Regions from separate parts of the Amycolatopsis ponsaeliensis genome, predicted to be linked through region 1. Evidence: riboswitches for the same ligand, from Rfam matches in the RefSeq annotation. Region 1 holds a riboswitch; the other holds the start of a gene.

Region 1 (4,205 bases):
CACCGTCGCGTTGTCGTAGGCGGGCGCGATCTTGACCGCGGTGTGCTGGCGGGACGTCGTGGCGCCGCCGATCAGCAGCGGCAGCTTGAGGCCGCGGCGCTGCATCTCGGTGGCGACGTTGACCATCTCGTCGAGCGAAGGCGTGATCAGGCCGGACAGCCCGACGGCGTCGGCTCCTTCGGTGACGGCGATGTCGAGGATCTTCGCCGCCGGCACCATCACGCCGAGGTCGATCACCTCGTAGTTGTTGCAGCCGAGCACCACGCCGACGATGTTCTTGCCGATGTCGTGGACGTCGCCCTTGACCGTGGCGAGCACGACCTTGCCCTGCCCGCTGGACACCTGGGCGCGCCCGGCCAGCCGGGCTTCCTCCTTCTCGGCCTCCATGAACGGCTCGAGGTAGGCGACCGAGCGCTTCATGACGCGGGCGCTCTTCACCACCTGCGGCAGGAACATCTTGCCGGAGCCGAACAGGTCGCCGACGATCTTCATGCCGTCCATCAGCGGGCCTTCGATCACCTCGAGCGGCCGGGCCTTGACCTGGCGCGCCTCTTCGGTGTCCTCCTCGATGAAGTCGACGATGCCGTGGACGAGCGCGTGCGAGAGCCGCTCCTCCACGGTGCCTTCGCGCCACGACAGGTCCACGACGCGTTTGGTGCCGCTGCCCTTCACGTTCTCGGCGAAGCTCACCAGCCGGTCGGTGGCGTCCTCGCGGCGGTCGAAGAGCACGTCCTCGACCAGTTCGAGCAGGTCCTTCGGGATGTCCTGGTAGACCGCGAGCTGGCCGGCGTTGACGATGCCCATGTCGAGGCCGACCTGCACGGCGTGGAACAGGAACGCCGAGTGCATCGCCTCGCGCACGACGTCGTTGCCGCGGAAGGAGAACGACAGGTTCGAGATGCCGCCGCTGATGTGGACGCCCGGGCAGCGTTCCTTGATCCGGGGCAGCGCGTCGATGAACGCCTTCGCGTAGCCGTTGTGCTCGGCGATGCCGGTGGCGACGGCGAGGACGTTCGGGTCGAAGATGATGTCCTCGCCCGCGAACCCGGCCTCCTGCGTCAGCAGGTCGTACGCGCGGCCGCAGATCTCGACCTTGCGGTCGGCGGTGTCGGCCTGGCCCTGCTCGTCGAACGCCATCACGACGACGCCGGCGCCGTAGTTGCGGATGGTGCGGGCCTGGGCGAGGAACGGCTCCTCGCCTTCCTTGAGGCTGATCGAGTTGACGACGCCCTTGCCCTGCAGGCAGCGCAGGCCGGCTTCGAGCACGGTCCACTTGGAGCTGTCGACCATCACCGGGATCCGGGCCACCTCGGGCTCGGTGGCGATGAGGTTGAGGAACGTCGTCATCGCCTGCTCGGACTCGAGCAGGTCGGCGTCCATGTTGACGTCCAGCAGGTTGGCCCCGCCGCGGACCTGCTCCAGCGCGACGTCGACGGCGCCCTGGTGGTCGTCGGACTCGATGAGCCGCCGGAACCGCTTGGAGCCGGTGACGTTGGTGCGCTCGCCGATCATCACGAAGCCGGTGTCGGCACCGATGCCGAACGGCTCGAGCCCGCTGAACCGGGTGTGCGTCCGCGGCGCGGGCACCTCGCGGGGCGCGACGCCCTTCGCCGCGGCGGCGATCTTCGCGATGTGCGCCGGGCTCGTGCCGCAGCAGCCGCCGACCAGGTTGACCAGGCCTTCGCGGGCGAACCCGCCGATCAGCCCGGCGGTCTCGTCCGGCGTCTGGTCGTAGCCGCCGAACGCGTTGGGCAGCCCGGCGTTCGGGTGACAGGCGACGTAGGTGCCGGCGATCCGCGAGAGCTCCTCGACGTGCGGGCGCATCTCCTCGGCGCCCAGCGAGCAGTTGACGCCCACGACCAGCGGCTTCGCGTGCTCGATCGAGCTCCAGAACGCCTCGACGGTCTGGCCCGAGAGCGTCCGGCCGCTCAGGTCGACGATGGTGACCGAGATCCACAGCGGCAGGTGCGGCGCGACGTCGCGGGCGGCGGCGATGGCCGCCTTGCAGTTGAGCGTGTCGAAGATCGTCTCGATCATCAGCAGGTCGACGCCGCCTTCGGCGAGCCCGGCGATCTGCTCCGCGTACGCGGCCTTGACCTGCTCGAACGTCACCGCGCGGTACGCCGGGTCGTCGACCTTGGGCGAGAGGCTGAGCGTGACGTTCAGCGGGCCGATGGACCCCGCCACGAACTTCCCGCCCAGCTCGTCGGCGGCCTGCCGGGCCAGCTGCGCGCCGCGGACGTTCATCTCGTGGACGTGGTCCTGCAGCCCGTAGTCGGCCTGGCCGATGCTGGTGGCGGTGAAGGTGTTCGTGGTGGTGATGTCCGCGCCGGCCGCGAGGTACTGGCGGTGGACGTCGAGGATGACGTCCGGGCGGGTGAGGTTCAGCAGGTCGGGGTCGCCGGTGACGTCGTGGGTGTGCTCGCCGAAGCGGTCACCGCGGTAGTCGGCGGGGGTCAGCCCGGCGCCCTGCAGCATGGTGCCCCACGCGCCGTCGAGCACCGCCACCCGCTGCCCGAGCAGCTCGCGCAGGCGCGCGGTGGCTTCGGGCTCGCTGGGGGTTTCTCGCGGGGTGATCGGGTTCACCGGCAGCCTCCCTCATCCGGGAGGCGCCCTTGTTCGATGGATCCCGGTCGAGCGTGGCGGACCCGGTGGTCCGTTGCAGCGCCTCTCGACCTGTGGTCCACGGTACTGGAAACGGGCATACGCACGCCAACCAGCCCGGCCGTCGCGTCCACTGGCTGGGACACCGTGAGTCCACAATGGATTGCCAGGTCCACCCTGCCTCCGCATCTCCCGGGTACCCACCCCGGTCGCTTTGATCATCGCTCCGGCGCGACCGGATGTTACGCTCCGCGTCCGTGTTGCCACTTTTCGCACTCGCGACCGACCTTGAAAACTGAAACACGTTCTAATACGCTCCCTCGCGTGGACTACGGAATCGTGCTGTTCACCAGCGACCGAGGCATCACCCCGGCTTCCGCGGCGCGCGCGGCGGAAGCTGCCGGGTTCGCCACCTTCTACGTACCCGAGCACACTCACATCCCGGTCAAGCGCGAGTCACCGCACCCGCGAACGGGTGACGCGTCCCTGCCCGACGACCGCTACAGCCGCACCCTCGACCCGTGGGTGGCGCTGGCGACGGCGGCGGCGGTGACGTCGCGGATCCGGCTGTCCACGGCGGTGGCCCTCCCGGTGGAGAGCGACCCGATCACGCTCGCCAAGACGATCGCGAGCCTGGACCACCTGTCCGGCGGCCGCGTGACGCTCGGCACGGGCTTCGGCTGGAACGTCGACGAACTGACCGACCACGGCGTCCCGGGCAACCGCCGCCGCACGGCCCTGCGCGAGTACCTCGAAGCGATGAATGCACTGTGGACGTCCGAAGAGGCTTCGTACGACGGGGAGTTCGTCTCGTTCGGGCCGAGCTGGGCGTGGCCGAAGCCGATCCAGGCCCACATCCCGGTCCTGCTCGGCGCGGGCCCGACGGAGAAGACGTTCCGCTGGATAGCCCGCCACGCGGACGGCTGGATCACCACCCCGGCGGACTCCGACCTCGACGGCCACGTGGCGCTGCTGAAGGAGATCTGGGCCGCCGAGGGACGTTCGGGGGCGCCCCAGATCTGCGCCCTCGGCGAGCGGCCCGACCCGGACCGGTTGGCACACCTGGATTCCCTCGGCGTGACCGAGACGATCTTCGGGTTGCCGGACCGGTCGCCGGAGGAGGTCGAAGCTTGGATCGGCCGGCTGGCCGGCAAGCTCGGGCTCGCGGTCACCCCCGCTCTCTGAACGGGAAGGCTCCCTCGCCCTCGACGCCGAAGAGCGCACGCTCGACCTCCCGGTCACCCGCTCTCCGAACGGCTCAGAACCAGTGCAGGCAGTGCGGCTCCCGCTCGGCGCGGAACAGCGCGTCGGCGAGTAGCGGCGCCGCCGGGTGGTGGGCTCGGATGTGACCCGCCCGGACCAGCGTGCTCGGGGCGGTTCCGCCGAGGTACACCGAACCCAGGTCGCTCACGTCCAGGGACAGGTCGGGGTCCCGGTCCGTCGGGACGCACTCGGCCTTGCCGTCGCGGACCGTCAGCAGGTAGCGGCCGTGCTCGCCGGCGAACGGGTCGTCGACCTCGAGGACGAGCTCGCCGTCGGTCAGCCAGCCGCGGGCCGTCAGCGCCCGCGGGACGTCCAGGATCCGCACCCAGAGCCAGTCC
Region 2 (4,205 bases), on a different contig from region 1:
CTGAGCCGCTCGAACGTCTCGAACCACCTTTCGTGCCTGCGGGGGTGCGGGCTCGTCGTGGCGGGCTACGAGGGCCGTCAGGTGCGGTACGAGATCGCCGACGCGCACCTGGCCCGCGCGCTGCGCGAACTCGTCCAGGTCGTGCTGGCGGTCGAGCCGCGGGACGAATGCGAACCGGCATGACGAGCGGCGAGTGCTCCGACGGCTGCTGCGCACCGGTCACTGTCACGGTGGCCCCGGACCGCCGGCCGCTGCTCGTGCGCCGGGTCCGGCTGCTCGTGGCGGCGACCATTACTTACAACGTCGTCGAAGCGGCCGTCGCGCTGACGGCCGGCACCGAAGCCTCATCCGGCGCGCTGATCGGCTTCGGCCTGGACTCGATCGTCGAAGTCGCTTCGGCGGCCGCGGTCGCCTGGCAGTTCTCGGGCCGCGACCCGGAAGCCCGCGAACGGCGGGCGCTGCGGTTGATCGCGCTTTCGTTCTTCGCACTGGCCGCCTATGTGACGGCGGAGTCGGTGCGGACGTTCTTCACCGCGGCGGCACCGGAAAGCTCGGTCACCGGGGTCGTCCTCGCGGCGGTTTCACTCGTCGTGATGCCCGCCCTGTCCGCCGCCCAGCGGCGAACGGGACGGGAGCTGGGATCCGCCAGCGCGGTCGCGGATTCGCGGCAGACTTTGCTCTGCACTTACCTTTCCGCGGTCCTGCTGGCGGGGTTGCTGCTCAACGCCCTCTGGGGCTGGTGGTGGGCCGATCCGCTCGTGGCCCTCGCCATCGCCTTCGTGGCGGTGAAAGAAGGCCGAACGGCCTGGCGCGGCGAGCATTGCTGCTGACGCCGTACCAGGCCGTTCGCGAGTTCGTGGATCAGTACCAGTGCGCACGCCCACCGACCCGGCGGCCGGTGCCACCGAGGATGGCCAGTGCCACGCCGGCCACCGCGAGAATGATGCCGATGGTGTAAAGCACCGGGATACCCACGATGAACCCGATGATGAGGAGAATTACACCGAGAACGATCACTTTGACACACACTCCTTCGCATGGGACCCGTCCGCCGTACCGGTCGGGCGGATGCGCTGTCACGGGGAGGATGGCCACTTTCCCGGTGCCGCAAACTGCGTCAAATGGAGCAATCTCGGGTCAGTACCGGTAGTGGTCGAGCTTGTACGGACCTTCGACGTCGACGCCGATGTACTCCGCCTGCGCCTTCGAGAGCTTGGTGAGTTTCACACCGAGGGCGTCCAGGTGCAGCCGGGCCACCTTTTCGTCGAGGTGCTTCGGCAGCCGGTGGACGTCGGTGGCGTATTCGCCGGGCTTGGCGAACAGCTCGATCTGCGCGATGGCCTGGTTGGTGAACGAGTTCGACATCACGAACGACGGGTGGCCGGTCGCGTTGCCGAGGTTCATCAGGCGGCCTTCGGAAAGCACGATGATCGCGTGGCCGTCCGGGAACGTCCATTCGTGCACCTGCGGCTTGATCTCGTTCTTCGTGATCCCCGGCAGCTTCGCCAGCCCGGCCATGTCGATTTCGTTGTCGAAGTGCCCGACGTTCGCGACGATCGCGTTGTGCTTCATCCGGCTCATCTGCTCGGCTGAGATGATGCCGAAGTTGCCGGTGGTGGTGATGAAGATGTCGGCCGTCTCGACGACGTCGTCCAGCTCCACCACGTCGAGCCCGTCCATCGCCGCCTGCAGCGCGCAGATCGGGTCGATCTCGGTGACCGAGACCCGGGCGCCTTGGCCGCGCAGCGCCTCGACCGCGCCCTTGCCGACGTCGCCGTAGCCGCAGACGAGGACGCGCTTGCCGCCGATCATCACGTCGGTGGCCCGGTTCAGTCCGTCCACAAGGGAGTGCCGGATGCCGTACTTGTTGTCGAACTTGGACTTCGTCACGGAGTCGTTGACGTTCATCGCGGGGAAGAGCAGCTCGCCGTCCTTGGCGAGCTTGTAGAGCCGCTTGACGCCGTTGGTCGTCTCCTCGGTGACACCGCGGATTTCCTTGGCCATGCGGGTGAAGCGGTCGCCGTCGGCCGCGAGGCTCGCGCGCAGGGTGTCGAGGACGATCCGGTACTCCTCCGGGTCCTCTTCGGACGGCTGCGGGACCGCGCCCGCGGCTTCGAACTCGACTCCCTTGTGGACGAGCAGGGTCGCGTCGCCGCCGTCGTCGAGGATCATGTTCGGCGCCTGCCCGCCGGAGAAGGCGAAGAGCCGGTCGGTGCACCACCAGTACTCTTCGAGCGTTTCGCCCTTCCACGCGAACACCGGCGTGCCCGCCGGGGCGTCGACGGTGCCCTCCGGCCCGACGACGACCGCGGCGGCGGCCTCGTCCTGGGTGGAGAAGATGTTGCAGGACACCCAGCGCACCTCGGCGCCGAGCGCGACGAGCGTCTCGATGAGCACGGCGGTCTGCACGGTCATGTGCAGCGACCCGGCGACGCGCGCGCCCTTCAGCGGCTGAGCGGCGGCGTACTCGCGGCGGATCGCCATCAGGCCGGGCATCTCGTGCTCGGCCAGCCTCAGCTGGGTGCGGCCGGCCTCGGCGAGGGACAGGTCGGCGACGGCGAAGTCGAGACCATTGCGGGTCTGCAGTTTGTCACTCATTCCTCGAGCTCTTTCCTGACTGCTGGTTGCGGACCGCTCGGGAGGCGTGACGGAACGACAAAAAAGCACCTCCCTCGCGGGAGGCGCCCTTGGAGTCGTGGTCCGGGCCGAGCGTGGCGGAAAGAGTTCCGTCGCAGCGCCTCTCGGCCCACGACCAGGATGGCAAAGCCGCCGGGAAGCTGTCAAGCGAGGGTGCGGGCCATGAGAACGTCGTCGATGTCGGCGCCGTCGACGTGGAATTCGGCCCGCAGCACGCCTTCGACGACGAATCCGCAGCCTTCGTAGACCCGGCGGGCGGCGGTGTTGTGACCGAGCACCCGCAACGTCACCTTGCGTGCCCCGCGCCGCCGCGCTTCGGCCACCGCCGCGTCGACGAGCTGCCGTGCGATGCCGAGCCGGCGCCGGTCCGGGTCGACGGCGAGCCCGCCGATCACCCGCACGTGCCGGTGGGCGGGGATGGGGAACCCGTCGTCGAGGCGGACGTAGCCGGCGACCGTGCCGTCGTGTTCGGCGACGAGGACGTCCTCGGGGCGGGTGCCGTCGTCGAAGAACGGCGTGCCGGGCGGCGGCGGGGGAGCGGGGGACACCAGCGAGGTCCAGGTGCGCTCGTCGAGCTTCGCGAGCGCGGCTTCGTCGTCGGCCCGGGCGGCGCGGACGGTCGTCACGCGAGCTCCCGCCACGCCTGCTCGACGATGCCGGCCAGCTCTTGGGGGTCGCGGTTGCCTTCGGTGCCCATGCTCCGCACCGTGACGGTCAGGCCGGGTCCGGTGCGCTGGCAGTTCAGCACGAACGAGCGCTCCGGGTCCGGGGTCGAGCCGGGCGCGGCCGGGTCGTTGTGCACCAGGCACTGCACGGCGCCGACGCGCACCAGGTCCGTGCCCGGCGCGGCCACGCCGAGGGCCTGGACGTCTTCGTACGGCGCGAACAGCTCCGGCGAGGGCGCGCGCACGGCGACCAGCTGGAACGAGCGCAACAGCCCCTCGTCCTGGTACTGCTGCACCACCGCGCCCGCGCCGTCGTAGGCCGCCGAGACCCGGGACGCCGTCTCCCGGTCGGTCTTGTCGATGCGGTCGATCGTCGCCTTGCCGCGCACGGAGTCGACCTTCGCGATCGCGTCCTGGGCCCGGCTGAGCCCGCCCAGTGCCTTCGGCGCGGTCAGCGCACTGCCGCTCGGCTCGTCGCCGAACAGGCTCAGCACCAGCCACGGCACGCCGACCAGGACCGCGCCTGCGACGACGCCGAGCAGGCCGACGACCAGCGGCCGGGCGAGCGGCGGGCGTGGCACGGGCTGCGGCACCGGCGGTTGCGTCTGCGGCGCGGGCGGCGGCCCGGCGGGGAAGTCCTGCGAGATGCCCTCGGTCACGGGGGAATCGTGGCGGAAACCGACATCCGGCGGGAAGGGAATTTCGCGGACAGGGACTCAGATGAGATGCGCGCGCCGCCAAATGCCCTCGGACCGGCCGCCGATCAGCCCCGCCTCGCGCAGGAACGGGACGATCTTCTCGGCCATCCAGCGGCGGGTTTCGTGGAAGTGCGGGTTCGCGAGCGCCGCGGCCCGGCCTTCGCGCGGGTCGATCCCGACGCTGCGGTAGATCCGCGGGTCGACC

What was found. A riboswitch is a leader RNA that binds a small molecule or an ion and turns the genes downstream of it on or off. The one in region 1 is predicted to bind S-adenosylhomocysteine.
Region 2: it holds a riboswitch for S-adenosylhomocysteine, as region 1 does, so the genes downstream of both, ahcY (adenosylhomocysteinase) here and metH (methionine synthase) in region 1, are expected to answer to the same signal.

The regions. Positions count from the first base shown of each region.
Region 1 covers NZ_JAPZLD010000076.1:28,941-33,145, forward strand. Annotated here, with positions in the region: gene metH (methionine synthase) at 1-2,586, opposite strand, end outside; S-adenosyl-L-homocysteine riboswitch at 2,601-2,679, opposite strand; gene QQ657_RS52915 (TIGR03619 family F420-dependent LLM class oxidoreductase) at 2,929-3,789, shown strand; gene QQ657_RS52920 (GNAT family N-acetyltransferase) at 3,863-4,205, opposite strand, start outside.
Region 2 covers NZ_JAPZLD010000052.1:53,548-57,752, forward strand. Annotated here, with positions in the region: gene cmtR (Cd(II)/Pb(II)-sensing metalloregulatory transcriptional regulator CmtR) at 1-183, shown strand, start outside; gene QQ657_RS46935 (cation efflux transmembrane domain-containing protein) at 180-830, shown strand; gene QQ657_RS46940 (hypothetical protein) at 862-1,017, opposite strand; gene ahcY (adenosylhomocysteinase) at 1,138-2,598, opposite strand; S-adenosyl-L-homocysteine riboswitch at 2,673-2,749, opposite strand; gene QQ657_RS46950 (GNAT family N-acetyltransferase) at 2,781-3,263, opposite strand; gene QQ657_RS46955 (hypothetical protein) at 3,260-3,961, opposite strand; gene QQ657_RS46960 (AurF N-oxygenase family protein) at 4,019-4,205, opposite strand, start outside.